DNA from 3 places in the Gordonia sp. CPCC 206044 genome. Region 1 is predicted to be linked to each of the others. Evidence: riboswitches for the same ligand, from Rfam matches in the RefSeq annotation. Region 1 holds a riboswitch; each other region holds the start of a gene.

Region 1 (4,144 bases):
GAACTGGCCGATGTCGACATCACAGCCGAGCCGATGGAAGTGGGGCCCACCTGCCACTACGTGATGGGAGGCATCGAGGTGGACCCGGATACCGGTGCTTCGCGTGTGCCTGGCCTGTTCGCGGCCGGCGAATGCTCCGGCGGGATGCACGGTTCCAATCGGCTGGGCGGAAACTCGCTGTCGGATCTGTTGGTGTTCGGGCGGCGGGCCGGGCTCGGCGCGGCGTCCTATATCGAGTCGCTGGACAGGCGGCCGACGGTCGCCCAGTCCGACATCGATCGCGCGGCCACTGTCGCGCTTGCACCGTTCGACCCGGTCGCCGACGGGCAGGCCGAGAATCCGTACACCCTCCATACCGAGCTGCAGCAGTCGATGAACGACCTGGTCGGCATCATCCGGAAAGAGTCCGAGATGGAGGAAGCGATCGCGAAGCTCGCCGAGATGCGCTCCAGGCTGGGGAACATGCAGGTCGAGGGGCACCGGCAGTTCAACCCCGGATGGCACCTCGCTGTCGACCTCCGCAACATGCTGCTGGTCTGCGAATGTGTTGCGATGGCGGCGCTTCAGCGCACGGAGAGTCGTGGCGGTCATACCCGAGACGACCACCCCGCGATGGATCCCGACTGGCGCAACACTCTGTTGGTCTGCACGGCAGACGTCGACGGCGACTCGCCGGTCCCCGCCGTCACCGTTGCGGTGGAGGCGCAGACCCCGATGCGCGCTGACCTGCTTGCGCTGTTCGACTTCGGCGAGATCGAAAAGTATTACACCGCACAAGAAATCGCCGGTCATCCCGACGCCGGAGGTACGAAGGAGAGCTGACATGGGCTACGACGCGACGTTCCGGGTGTGGCGTGGGAACCACACGGAAGGTGGCCTCGAGGACTACACGGTGCTCGCCAACGACGGCGAGGTGGTCCTCGACGTCCTCCATCGTCTCCAAGCGACGCAGACCCCGGACTTGGCGGTGCGCTGGAACTGTAAGGCCGGCAAATGTGGGTCCTGCTCGGCGGAGATCAACGGCCGACCGCGACTGCTGTGCATGACCCGGATGTCCACCTTCGCCGAGGACGAGGTCGTCACGGTGACCCCGATGCGGACGTTCCCGGTGATCCGCGACCTGGTCACCGATGTCTCCTTCAACTACACAAAGGCTCGCGAGGTCCAGTCGTTCACACCTCCCGAAGGCCTGAAGCCGGGGGAGTATCGGATGAAACAGGTCGATGTGGAGCGGTCGCAGGAGTTCCGCAAATGCATCGAGTGTTTTCTGTGCCAGGACACGTGCCATGTGGTGCGTGATCACGAGGAGAACAAACAGAACTTCGCCGGACCTCGGTTCCTGATGCGGGTCGCTGAGCTCGACATGCACCCCTTGGACGTCGCCGAGCGCCGCGATGCCGCCCAGTCCGAGCACGGCCTCGGGTTGTGCAACATCACGAAGTGCTGCACCGAGGTATGTCCAGAGCACATCAAGATCACCGACAACGCGCTGATCCCGATGAAGGAGCGGGTGGTGGACCGCCGCTACGACCCGCTGGTGTGGTTGGGCAACAAGCTGTTTCGCCGGTGAGTCGCGACGACATCGGTAAGGGACCGTTGGTGCTCGGGTGCTGCGCGCCCGTCAGTTCTTGACCAGCCCGCCGTCCACGATGAGATTCTGTCCGGTCACCGCACGTGACCACGGAGACAAGAAGAACAGCACTGCATCGGCGAACTCGGCCGGTGTGGTGACCGACCGTAGTGGAGTCGCTGCGGCAATCGCATCGAACACGTCAGCGGGTGTGGCGGCGCTGGCGTCGGTCGTGCGCAGCAGTCCACCCGAGACCATGTTGACGGTGATCCCGTCGGGTCCGAGGTCGTGGGAGAGGGTTCGCGTGAGCGCGAGCAATGCTGACTTCGCAGCGGTGTAGTCGTGATACGGGACCACCGGATTCTGGACGAGGTTGGTGCCGATGTTGATCACCCGGCCACCGCCCGCAGCGCGCATACCCGGCAACGCGGCCTGCGTGACCGTGAGCGCCCCGCCCACGATTCCGCGCAGCTGTGCGTCGACCTCGGCCCAGGTGAGAGAGTCGGCATCCGAACGCGCGTCGCCGTTGAACGAGTAGTCGGGCAGCGCGTTGTTGACGACCGCGGTGACCGGTGCGCCGAAATGGTCGGCGGCGTCGACGAACATCGTGGCGACCGCGGTCGGATCGGTGACGTCGGCGCCCAGTGCGATGGCACGATCGCCGAGTTCCTCGGCGAGCCTGTGTGCGGAGTCGGTGCTGTGGCGGTAATTGATGATCACCCTGGCGCCCTGGGCTGCGACCGCTACGGCGATGGCAGAGCCGAGTCCTCGACCGCCGCCGGTCACCAGCACGACTTGTTCGGACAGGGGCATCTCGGAAATGCGATGTGTGACAGACATGGACTGACCATCCCTTCGCCAGTGCTAGCTGGAGCAGGTTCTACGGGTGTGATCTCAGCCGGCCGATCCGGCACCCCGAGTCAGACGTCATCTGACCCCATCGGCCCCGCAGATGCAAGCCCTCGCGTGGCCCACTTCTCTGGCCGAGCCGCGTGGGTGATCGAGAGCTCCACACCGCCGACGACCTCAAGCACTGACGTGCTCAACCGCTGAAATCTGAACCACCGAGTGTTCGGGCGCCCGTTGTGGCCCGGTCGGAACGGGTCCGGGCCGTCAGACCGGCGGTGTTCGCGGCCCGTTAGCACCCGTACTGATGTGCGGCGCTGGTGGGGAGCCCGGCATCGCTCGGGGCATGCCGCATGCCAGGGCGGATCCAAGCAGATAACTGCTGTGTCCGTGGGTGTTTCGTGTCATTGGTGTAGCCGGGATGGACGGAGACGTCCATCGAATGTTTCCCGGACGTAAATGTTGCTTCTACCCATTGCGTCCGTCGGGCGGTGTGTGCATACTCACTGAATACAAAAGTGTATCCAGTTTTGGAGGCAGTGAATGGCGTACGGAAGCGAGACGGTGGTGGCGCCGCGGGCCCTGCGGGTCGACGACAGCCGATACGTGGATGCGGTGGACTTTCTCCACTCCGAGGCGGAACTGCTCGACGATCTCGAGGAGCGTCGATGGTTGTCCGAACTGGTCAGCCCCGACATCGTCTACCAGGTGCCGGTCCGGGAAACCGTGGAACGGGCACGCGGACGCGGGTTCTCGGCCACCACGTTTCACCTCGACGAGACCTGGGGGTCGCTCGATTCCCGGGTCACCAGGGGAGAGACGAAGTACGCCTGGGCCGAGGACCCGCCGTCACGGGTACGGCATTTCGTGACCAACATCCGTGTGCGTCCGCACGAGGCCGGCGACGACCACCTCGAGGTGCGCAGCAACATCCTCATCTTCCGCACCCGTCAGGAGCAGACCACACCTCAGCTGCTCTCCGGTGAGCGGCACGACGTGCTGCGGCGCGAAGACGGACGGTGGCGGCTGCTGAGACGCGTCGCCTATCTGGATCTGACCGTCATCGGTACCCACAACTTCTCCCTCTTCTTCTAGATCCCTTCCCTCCAGGAGTGCAGCCCGCATGAATCCTCCTATCTCACAGGAATCCTCGACACTCGATCCCAAGGTCCGTGACCTCATGGACCGCATCGACGACGGTCTGGCCGACGGCCGCATCCCGTCGCAGATCTTCGGGAACCCCGCCGTCTACCAGGCCGAACTCCGCCGCGTCTTCGGCCGTGCGTGGGTGTACATGGCACACGAATCCGAGATCGAGGCCAACGGCGATTACGTCGTCCGCAAGATCGGTGAGGACAACTTTGTCGTCACGCGCGACGAAAGAGGTGGCATCAACGTCCTTTTCGACGCCTGCCGGCATCGCGGCGTGCAGATCTGTCGGGCCGACTCCGGGAATTCTTCGCACTTCCGCTGCCCGTACCACGGGTGGACGTACTCCTCGGACGGGTCACTCGTCGGCGCGCCGTTGTGGAAGAACGCCTTCGGCAACATGGGCAAAGAACGCAACGGCCTCGCCCGGGCCGCGCAGGTGGAATCGTTCCACGGTCTGATCTTCGCGACGCTCGATCCCACCGCTCCGCCGCTGCGCGAGTACCTCGGCGGGATGGCCTGGTACCTCGACCTGGTGTTCGGACTCGACCGTGACGGTGTGGAGGTCCTCGGCAAGCC
Region 2 (4,144 bases), on a different contig from region 1:
ATCCGACCTGCGCCGCCGACCACATTCGCATCGAGGAGCTGTATCGACTCACCTCCCCCGGCCCCGACGACGCCGACCGCGAGTTCGTCGTCGCGCTGACCGATGACTATCTGATCCCAGAACTGGCCGATGCCCTGCCCGGGCCACGACGTGTACGCCGGGCGGTGGCCGGCCGCGCAATCCACGGCCTGCAGCGGGTCTTTCTGAGCGACGACGACGCAGACGCACTGCACATCCCCGACGGCCGGACCAAACACGTGCTGCGCCTGGCCGCCCCGGTAATGGCCGCGGCAGGCCGCGCCCGCATCATCGTCGGCGGCCGGGATCGATTGTCGCGGCGCGGCTATCGGTCACGCGATCACGAGATGGACCGGATGCGGCGCGCCTACGGTGTGTCGCACGAACTGGTGGACAACGCTCCGGCGGCGGTGAGCTGAGACGAGTTGGGGGCGGGTCTGAGGCCTGGGGCGCGACCACGGTATGCGCCATTCACCTCGCGGGCGACGACGCCTGGGCCCAGAACCGCTTGGGAATCCGCCCCGCCCCGGCAGCGTACCGCCCGGCCGTCACCGCGTGGCGCATCGCCGCCGCCATCCGTTCCGGATCGTCGGCCCGTGTAACAGCAGATGCGAGAAGGACTGCGTCGCAGCCGAGTTCCATGGCGAGCGCGGCGTCGCTGGCAGTCCCGATGCCGGCGTCGAGCACCACCGGCACGTGCGCATCGGCGACGATCATCTCGATGTTGTGCGGATTCGCGATTCCCAGGCCGGTGCCGATCGGCGACCCGAGCGGCATCACCGCTGCGACACCGAGGTCCTGCAGACGCGCTGCCAGCACCGGGTCGTCGTTCGTGTAGGCCAGGACCGCGAACCCGTCGTCGACCAATGCTCTTGCCGCCTCGACCAATTCGATCGGGTCGGGCAGTAGGGTGCGCTCGTCGGCCACGACTTCCAGTTTCACCCAGTGCGTTTCGACGGCCTCGCGCGCCAGCTGCGCGGTGAGGACCGCCTCGGCGGTCGTGTGGCAACCGGCCGTGTTGGGCAGGATCGCGATGTCGAGGCGGCGCAGGAGCTCGACGAGGCCGGTCCTGGACTCCGGGCTGACCCGACGCAGTGCGACCGTGGTCAACTCGGTCCCCGACGCCCTCAGCGCACGTTCGAGAACGGCCAGATTGCTCGCGCCGCCGGTACCCATGATCAACCGGGAAGTCAACTCCCGGTCCGCGATCCGCAGCGGAGCGTCCAGGTCTGATTCGACGGGGCTAGCCACCCTGCACCGCCGTGACGATCTCGATCTGGGCATCACTGCGCAACAGACGATCCCAGCCACCCCTGGGCACCACCTCACCGTCGACGGCCACCGCGATACCACGGTCCGGCAGGCCCATCTGCGCCACGAGATCACCCACCGACGACTGCGGTCGCACGGTGGTCGTCTCACCGTTGACGAGGACGGTCAGCATCGGTTCTCCCCTCCGGCCGACGCACTCGCAGACGCGGTCGGTCGTTGTTCGTCCAGCAGTTCCATGACCCGTTCGGCGGTGTAGGGCGCCAACAGGATTCCGTTGCGCCCGTGTCCGGTCGCCACGACGACACGCTCGTCGACGCGATCGATGATCGGCAGCCCATCGGCCGAGCACGGACGCATACCCGCACCGGCCTCGACGAGTTCGTACGTTCGCAGACCGGGCATCAGGTCGACGGCATCGGCGAGCAGATCCGCCACGCCACCCACCTCCGGAGCCGCACTCGACTCCTCGAAAGGCTCGTATTGTGTTGCACCGACGACGATTCCGTCGTCACGTGGCACCAGGTAGACCGAGCGGGCGCGCATCCGTGCCCGGACCACGTGGGTCGGCGGCGGCACCGACCACCGGGTACGTCGCAGTCGCAGGATCTCTCCCTTCGCGGCGTGCAACCCGATGTCGGGCAGCAACGCACGCGTGCCGAGGCCCGCGGCCACCACGACGTCGTCGGCGTCGACCTCGCTGAGGTCGCCGACCCGGCGATCGACGACCGAACCGCCCGCCGCCAGCAACGCCTCGCGCAGACGATCCAGTAGCCGCCGGTTGTCCACGGCGCCCTCTCCGCGGACGAGGTATCCGCTGTGCAGGCGGGACCCGAGGACCGGTTCCAGGCGTCTGATGTCACCCGCGTTCACCGGCCGCAGATCGTCGGCGACGCGTGGCTGTTGCGACCACACGAAGTCGGCAAGGTTCCTCAGGTGCTCGGCGTCTGCCGACGACGCCGCGACGAAAAGCGAATCGTGGGCGGCCATGATCGACGGGTCGGCGAGCCGTTCGACGAGTGCGGGCCACCGACGCACGGACTCGACGGTGCGCCGCAGCAGTTCGTCTTCGCCGGGATGTCCCTCTCCGAGTGATCCGAGCATCCCAGCGGCCACCCAGGCGGCACGATCCCGCGCACCGGCGTCGAACACCTGCACCCGTCGGCCGGCATCCGCCGCGGCCAAGGCGCAGGTCAGGCCGATGACACCGCCGCCGACGACGGCCAGCGTCGGTCGACTCGTCTGCTGTTTGATCGGATCACCCATCGATGACATCCTTCCTTCGCCGGCATTACCCGGATCAGGTCAAACGGTCAGCGGGGGCTCCACCCGCACTCTCAGCCCGGCGTACCCCGGGCTCCCGTGTCGTGCCGCCTAGCCTACCGTTGCCGTCGTGACCGAGTTGCGTGCCCCGCGAATCGCCCGTCTGTCATCAGCACGGCTGTACCTGTGCACGGATGCTCGCCGTGAACGCGGCGATCTCGTCGAGTTCGTGGACGCGGCGCTCGCCGGTGGCGTCGACATCGTGCAGCTACGAGACAAGGGTTCACCGGGCGAAGCGACCTTCGGAGTGCTGGAGGCGCGTGAGGAACTCGAGATACTCGGCCGGCTGCGCGAGCTCACCGCACGCCACGGTGCCCTGCTGTCGGTGAACGACCGCGCCGACATCGCGGTGCTCGCCGACGCGGACGTACTGCACGTCGGGCAGGGTGATCTGCCTGCACACCTGGCACGACGGATCGCCGGCCCGGACGTCATTGTCGGGATGTCCACGCACGACGAGTCGCAGATGCGGGCCGCGGTCGCAGACGACGACGTCGACTATTTCTGCACCGGGCCATGCTGGCCGACCCCGACCAAACCCGGCCGCACCGCTCCCGGACTCGACCTGGTGCGAGCGGCCGCGGCGGCCGCCCCGGGCAAGCCGTGGTTCGCGATCGGCGGCATCGACGCCGAGCGGCTGCCGCAGGTGCAGTCCGCCGGCGCGCAGCGCGTGGTCGTGGTGCGCGCGGTCACCGCCGCCGACGATCCCGCCGCCGCGGCGAACGCATTGCGCGAGCCTCTGGCGTCCGCCGCCGGGTAAGGGCCCCGCCGCGCCGGTCGCGTAGCCGAACCGCCGACGCCCCCTGCCGGTCGAGTAGCCGAACCGCCGACGGTCCCCCGCCGGTCGAGTAGCCGAACCGCCGACGGTCCCCCGCCGGTCGAGTAGCCGAACCGCCGACGACCCCCCGCCGGTCGAGTAGCCGAGCCGCCGACGACCCCCTGCCGGTCGAGTAGCCGAGCCGCTAGGCGAGGCGTATCGAGACCTGGTGCACCACAGCTGATCTCGATACGACGGCTCGCTGAACTCGACGTAACTCGACTGGCGGGGTAACACCGATTCGATCGGCCGGAGAGTCGGCCGAACACTGTCGGCCGGGTCGGCACGGAAATCCGTTTGCCGACGCGCTGGAGGCGGGTCTATCCTGGTCGCCATCATGTTGTGCATGCAGAGCGCGCTCGTAACCCGCCGCAGCGGGGTCTGATCTGACCGACCCCCCGCTGCGGGGTCGTCGCGTTCTCGTCTCGTCGGTCGCAATCCTTTCGACCGAAGAAGACTCGAGATGCACCGCCTTCACCATTCTCCGAATCCACGCCCCGGTGACACGACGTCGTCGGGCCGCCCCCGTGATCCCTTCGCCACCCGTTTCGGGTGTGCCCTGCCGAAGGGCATGCGCGCCGAAGCCGCAGGCATGACCTGGCAGGGCTTCACCGACACCTACGCGCCCGCCGGCTCCATCCGTCTGGGTTCCTGGAGCGTCGCGCCCGGCCGCCAGGACATGGTCGTCTGTCACGCGACCATCGCGTTCGCCGGCCG
Region 3 (4,144 bases), on a different contig from region 1:
TGGTCATGACCCTGGTCGGGGCGACACCCGGTGCGGCGGTGGGTAATCCGAGGTGATCGGTCATGTGGTCGCGTCCAAGGGCAGATAGACGCGGTTGCCGTGTTCGACGAACTCGGCGGACTTCGCGGCCATCTCCTCGGCGAGCTTGCGATCGATGTCCTCGGCGGTCACCAGGCCGTTCTCCTCGGCATAGGTCCGGACGTCCGCGGAGATCCGCATGGAGCAGAACTTGGGGCCGCACATCGAGCAGAAGTGTGCGGTCTTGGCGGGCTCGGCGGGCATCGTCTCGTCGTGGTACTCGCGCGCGGTATCCGGGTCGAGTGCCAGATTGAACTGGTCGGTCCATCGGAACTCGAAGCGCGCCTTGGAGAGTGCGTCGTCTCGCTCCTGGGCGCGCGGATGGGCCTTGGCCAGGTCGGCGGAATGGGCGGCGATCTTGTACGTGATCACGCCGACCTTCACGTCGTCGCGGTTCGGCAGTCCCAGATGCTCCTTCGGCGTGACGTAGCAGAGCATCGCGGTACCGGCCTGCGCGATCATCGCGGCACCGATCGCCGAGGTGATGTGGTCATAGGCGGGTGCGATGTCGGTCGCCAGCGGTCCCAAGGTGTAGAAGGGTGCCTCCTCGCAGAGTTCCTCCTCGAGTCGCACGTTCTCTGCGATCTTGTGCATCGGGACGTGGCCGGGACCTTCGATCATCACCTGAACGCCATGGGATTTCGCGATCCTGGTCAGTTCGCCGAGGGTGCGCAGCTCGGCGAACTGTGCCTCGTCGTTCGCGTCGGCGATCGACCCGGGACGCAGGCCGTCGCCGAGGGAGAAGGTGATGTCGTAGCGGGCGAAGATCTCGCACAATTCGTCGAAGTGTGTGTACAGGAACGACTCCTGATGATGTGCCAGACACCAGGCGGCCATGATGGAACCGCCTCGAGAGACGATGCCGGTGACCCGGCGCGCCGTCAGCGGGACATAGCGCAACAGCACTCCTGCGTGCACGGTCATGTAGTCGACGCCCTGCTCTGCCTGCTCGATCACGGTGTCGCGGTAGATCTCCCACGTCAGGGCCGTGGGATCGCCGTTGACCTTCTCCAGCGCCTGATAGATGGGTACGGTGCCGACCGGAACCGGGGAATTGCGCAGAATCCACTCGCGGGTCGTGTGGATGTCCTTGCCCGTGGACAGGTCCATGATGGTGTCGGCGCCCCACCGGGTGGCCCACACCATCTTCTCGACCTCCTCGGCGATCGAGCTCGTGACCGCCGAATTGCCGATGTTGGCATTGACCTTCACCGCGAAGGCCTTACCGATGATCATCGGTTCGGATTCGGGGTGACGGTGATTGGCCGGGATCACCGCGCGGCCGGTGGCGACTTCGTCTCGGACCAACTCGACGTCGACGCCCTCGCGGGCGGCGATGAAGCGCATCTCGTCGGTGACGATCCCGGCTCGCGCCCAGGCCAACTGGGTGGCGGCGGGCCCGATCGGGTCGGGTCGACGCCAGGAATCGCGTGTCGGCGCCAGTCCTCGCTCCACGTCGATCGTCGCCGAGGAGTCGGTGTAAGGCCCGGACGTGTCGTAGACGTCCAGGTGGTCACCGTTGGTCAACGAGATGCGCCGCTGGGGCACCCGGAGGTGGTCGACGTCGAGGTAGTGCTTGTCGCTGCCTTGGATCGGACCCGTGGTGACGGCAGATGCAGATACAGCTGTTCCCATGATGTGGCTCCCTACGCCGGCATTACCCGGACAGGTTCAGGCGGTCGACGACCGCCTGTCGCCATCTCAGCCCCCGGTGATCGTGGGAGCCCCCGCGTGTGGAATTGTCGTTCGGCCCGGGGCTGCCGGACCATCCGCGACACTACGCGGAATCCGCGCGCGTGACCACCGACGCACCGGTGTGTTTTCGTCGCCGCCTTTTCGTGGCCGGATCGTTTTCCACAGGTCTGTCGTGCTGCCACGCAGTTACGGCAGCGTAGGGTAGTGTGTGACCGGGATCACACACGATCCCGCGCTCGTTGCTCGGAAGGGGAGTCCTGGCACCGGGCGTCCGACGCTGCAGCCTGGAGGGGATCGTGCACCGGAAACATCGCCAACGGCCACCGCAGTCCGCGCAGGCCATCCTGCAGCAGATCGCGCAGGTCGTCCACAACCCCGTCCGCGACCGTTTCGAACTGTGGGTGGCAGGCGACCTGGTCGGCGTGCTCGGCTACACCACCGAGGTCGAGGACGGGCAGAAGACGGTGACCATCCTGCACACCGTGCTCTACGACGAGTACACGGGACATGGTCTCGGCACCCGGTTGATGCGCGGTGCGATCGAGTACGTGCGGCAGCAGGGTGCTCGCCTGCGGCCGGTGTGTTCGTTCACCAAGACCTACCTCGATGCGCATCCCGGACTGGTCCCGGTCGCCCCCGCCTGAACTGTCGACGCGAGGTCTGGTTAGCGTAGGCTAGCCTGACAACTGCGCGGCAGGGACGCGTGTGTGACGGGAGGGGTCGCTCGATGGCGGAATCCACGAAGAGTCGGTCGCGCGGCGTGCAGGGCGTCATCATGAAGCTCTTCGGGGCCGACGACTACGAGCTCACCGTGACCAGCAACGAGCGCGTCACCGACGAGTACATCAGGCTCGGTTTCACCGGTGGGGGCCTGCTCACCGATCGCCCGCTGCATCCGACCATGTGGATACGAATCTGGTTCGAGAACGCCGACGGCAAGCTGCACCAGCGCGGCTACACGCTGGTCGACCCGGACCGTGGAACCGATTCCTTCAGTGTGGAATTCGCGATCCACGAGGGGGCCGCCACCCGATGGGCGCAGCAGGCCCGCCCGGGTGACACGATCGGTGCGTCCTTCCTCGGTTCCAAGTTCGCCATCCCCGATCCCGCGCCGATGGGCTGGCTCATCGCAGGCGATCCAGCTGCCCTGCCCGCGATCAACTCGCTGCTCGACGCGATCTCGGCATCATCGAATCCGTCGGCGCCCGTGACGATCTGGTTCGAGTACGTGCACGACTCGGACAAGACGCTCCCCCTGCGGCTGCGAGATCAGGATGTCATCAACTGGGTCCGTCGTGAGCGAGACGGCGCAGCCATGGTCGATGCGGTCAAGGCGGGTGCCTTCGCCGCGGCCGGGCACTTCGGTTGGGTTGCCCTGGACACGAAGAGCACACGGGCCGTCGCTGACGCGTTCCGCAACGATTACGGGCTCGGCAAGAAGGGTGTCAAAGCCCAGGCATACTGGCAGCCGAACATCGGCCCGTCCTAGAACTCGACGACGACAGGCGCGTGATCGCTGGCGCCCTTGGGTTTTCGTGCTTCGCGGTCGACGAATGCGGCGCGGACCCGATCGTCGAAAGCCGGGGAACTCAGCATGAAGTCGATGCGCACGCCCTCGTTGCGGGCGAACCGTAACTGCTGGTAGTCCCAGAAGGTGTAGGAATCGGTGTACGGCAAGGCGGAATCGCGGAATCCGGCATCGACGATCGCTGCGAGCGCAGCCCGTTCGGCTTCGGAGACATGGGTCTTGCCCGCGAACAATGCGGGATCCCAGACGTCGTCGTCGGTGGGGATCACGTTCCAGTCGGCGGCCAGCACGACCTGTGCTGCCGGGTCGTGGGCGAGCCACAGTGCGCCGATGTCGCGCAGCGCCGCGAGCCAGTCGAGTTTGTATCGATAGTGCGGGTCGTCGAGCTCGCGGCCGTTGGGTACGTACAGGGACCACACCCGGATGCCGTCACACAGAGCCGAGATGGCCCGAGCCTCCATCACGGGCCCTGCCCCCGCGCTGTCGAAGGTGGGCTGGTGTTCGAAACCGTACTGGACCTCGTCGAGGCCGATCCGCGAGGCGATGGCCACCCCGTTGAAACCGCCGTTCCCCAGATGGGCGACGTCATATCCGGAGGCGAGAAAGCTCATCACCGGGAACTCGTCGTCGCGGCATTTCGTTTCCTGCATCGCCAGCACGTCGATCTCGTTGCGTTCCATCCAGCCCACCACGAACTCCGACCGGGCGCGGATGGAATTCACGTTCCACGTGGCGATGCGCATGTCAGGCAACGTCTTCCGGGTACTCGATCTCGGCCACCGGCGACCCCGCATCACGCCACCGCTCCTCGATCAGATGGGTCAGGGGGACAGGTGTCAACAG

What was found. A riboswitch is a leader RNA that binds a small molecule or an ion and turns the genes downstream of it on or off. The one in region 1 is predicted to bind thiamine pyrophosphate.
Region 2: it holds a riboswitch for thiamine pyrophosphate, as region 1 does, so the genes downstream of both, thiO (glycine oxidase ThiO) here and AAFP35_RS10155 (3-oxoacyl-ACP reductase) in region 1, are expected to answer to the same signal.
Region 3: it holds a riboswitch for thiamine pyrophosphate, as region 1 does, so the genes downstream of both, thiC (phosphomethylpyrimidine synthase ThiC) here and AAFP35_RS10155 (3-oxoacyl-ACP reductase) in region 1, are expected to answer to the same signal.

What each region holds. Positions count from the first base shown of each region.
Region 1 is NZ_JBCLVL010000005.1:301,580-305,723, forward strand. It holds gene AAFP35_RS10145 (fumarate reductase/succinate dehydrogenase flavoprotein subunit) at 1-822, shown strand, start outside; gene AAFP35_RS10150 (succinate dehydrogenase/fumarate reductase iron-sulfur subunit) at 824-1,570, shown strand; gene AAFP35_RS10155 (3-oxoacyl-ACP reductase) at 1,622-2,383, opposite strand; TPP riboswitch at 2,404-2,498, opposite strand; gene AAFP35_RS10160 (aromatic-ring-hydroxylating dioxygenase subunit beta) at 2,960-3,511, shown strand; gene AAFP35_RS10165 (aromatic ring-hydroxylating oxygenase subunit alpha) at 3,540-4,144, shown strand, end outside.
Region 2 is NZ_JBCLVL010000023.1:6,557-10,700, reverse strand. It holds gene AAFP35_RS24880 (oxygenase MpaB family protein) at 1-437, shown strand, start outside; gene AAFP35_RS24875 (thiazole synthase) at 490-1,269, opposite strand; gene thiS (sulfur carrier protein ThiS) at 1,262-1,459, opposite strand; gene thiO (glycine oxidase ThiO) at 1,456-2,553, opposite strand; TPP riboswitch at 2,547-2,661, opposite strand; gene thiE (thiamine phosphate synthase) at 2,681-3,370, shown strand; gene AAFP35_RS24855 (hypothetical protein) at 4,020-4,144, shown strand, end outside.
Region 3 is NZ_JBCLVL010000001.1:323,139-327,282, forward strand. It holds gene thiD (bifunctional hydroxymethylpyrimidine kinase/phosphomethylpyrimidine kinase) at 1-64, opposite strand, end outside; gene thiC (phosphomethylpyrimidine synthase ThiC) at 61-1,713, opposite strand; TPP riboswitch at 1,705-1,819, opposite strand; gene AAFP35_RS01435 (GNAT family N-acetyltransferase) at 2,070-2,417, shown strand; gene AAFP35_RS01440 (siderophore-interacting protein) at 2,501-3,262, shown strand; gene AAFP35_RS01445 (exodeoxyribonuclease III) at 3,259-4,044, opposite strand; gene AAFP35_RS01450 (barstar family protein) at 4,046-4,144, opposite strand, start outside.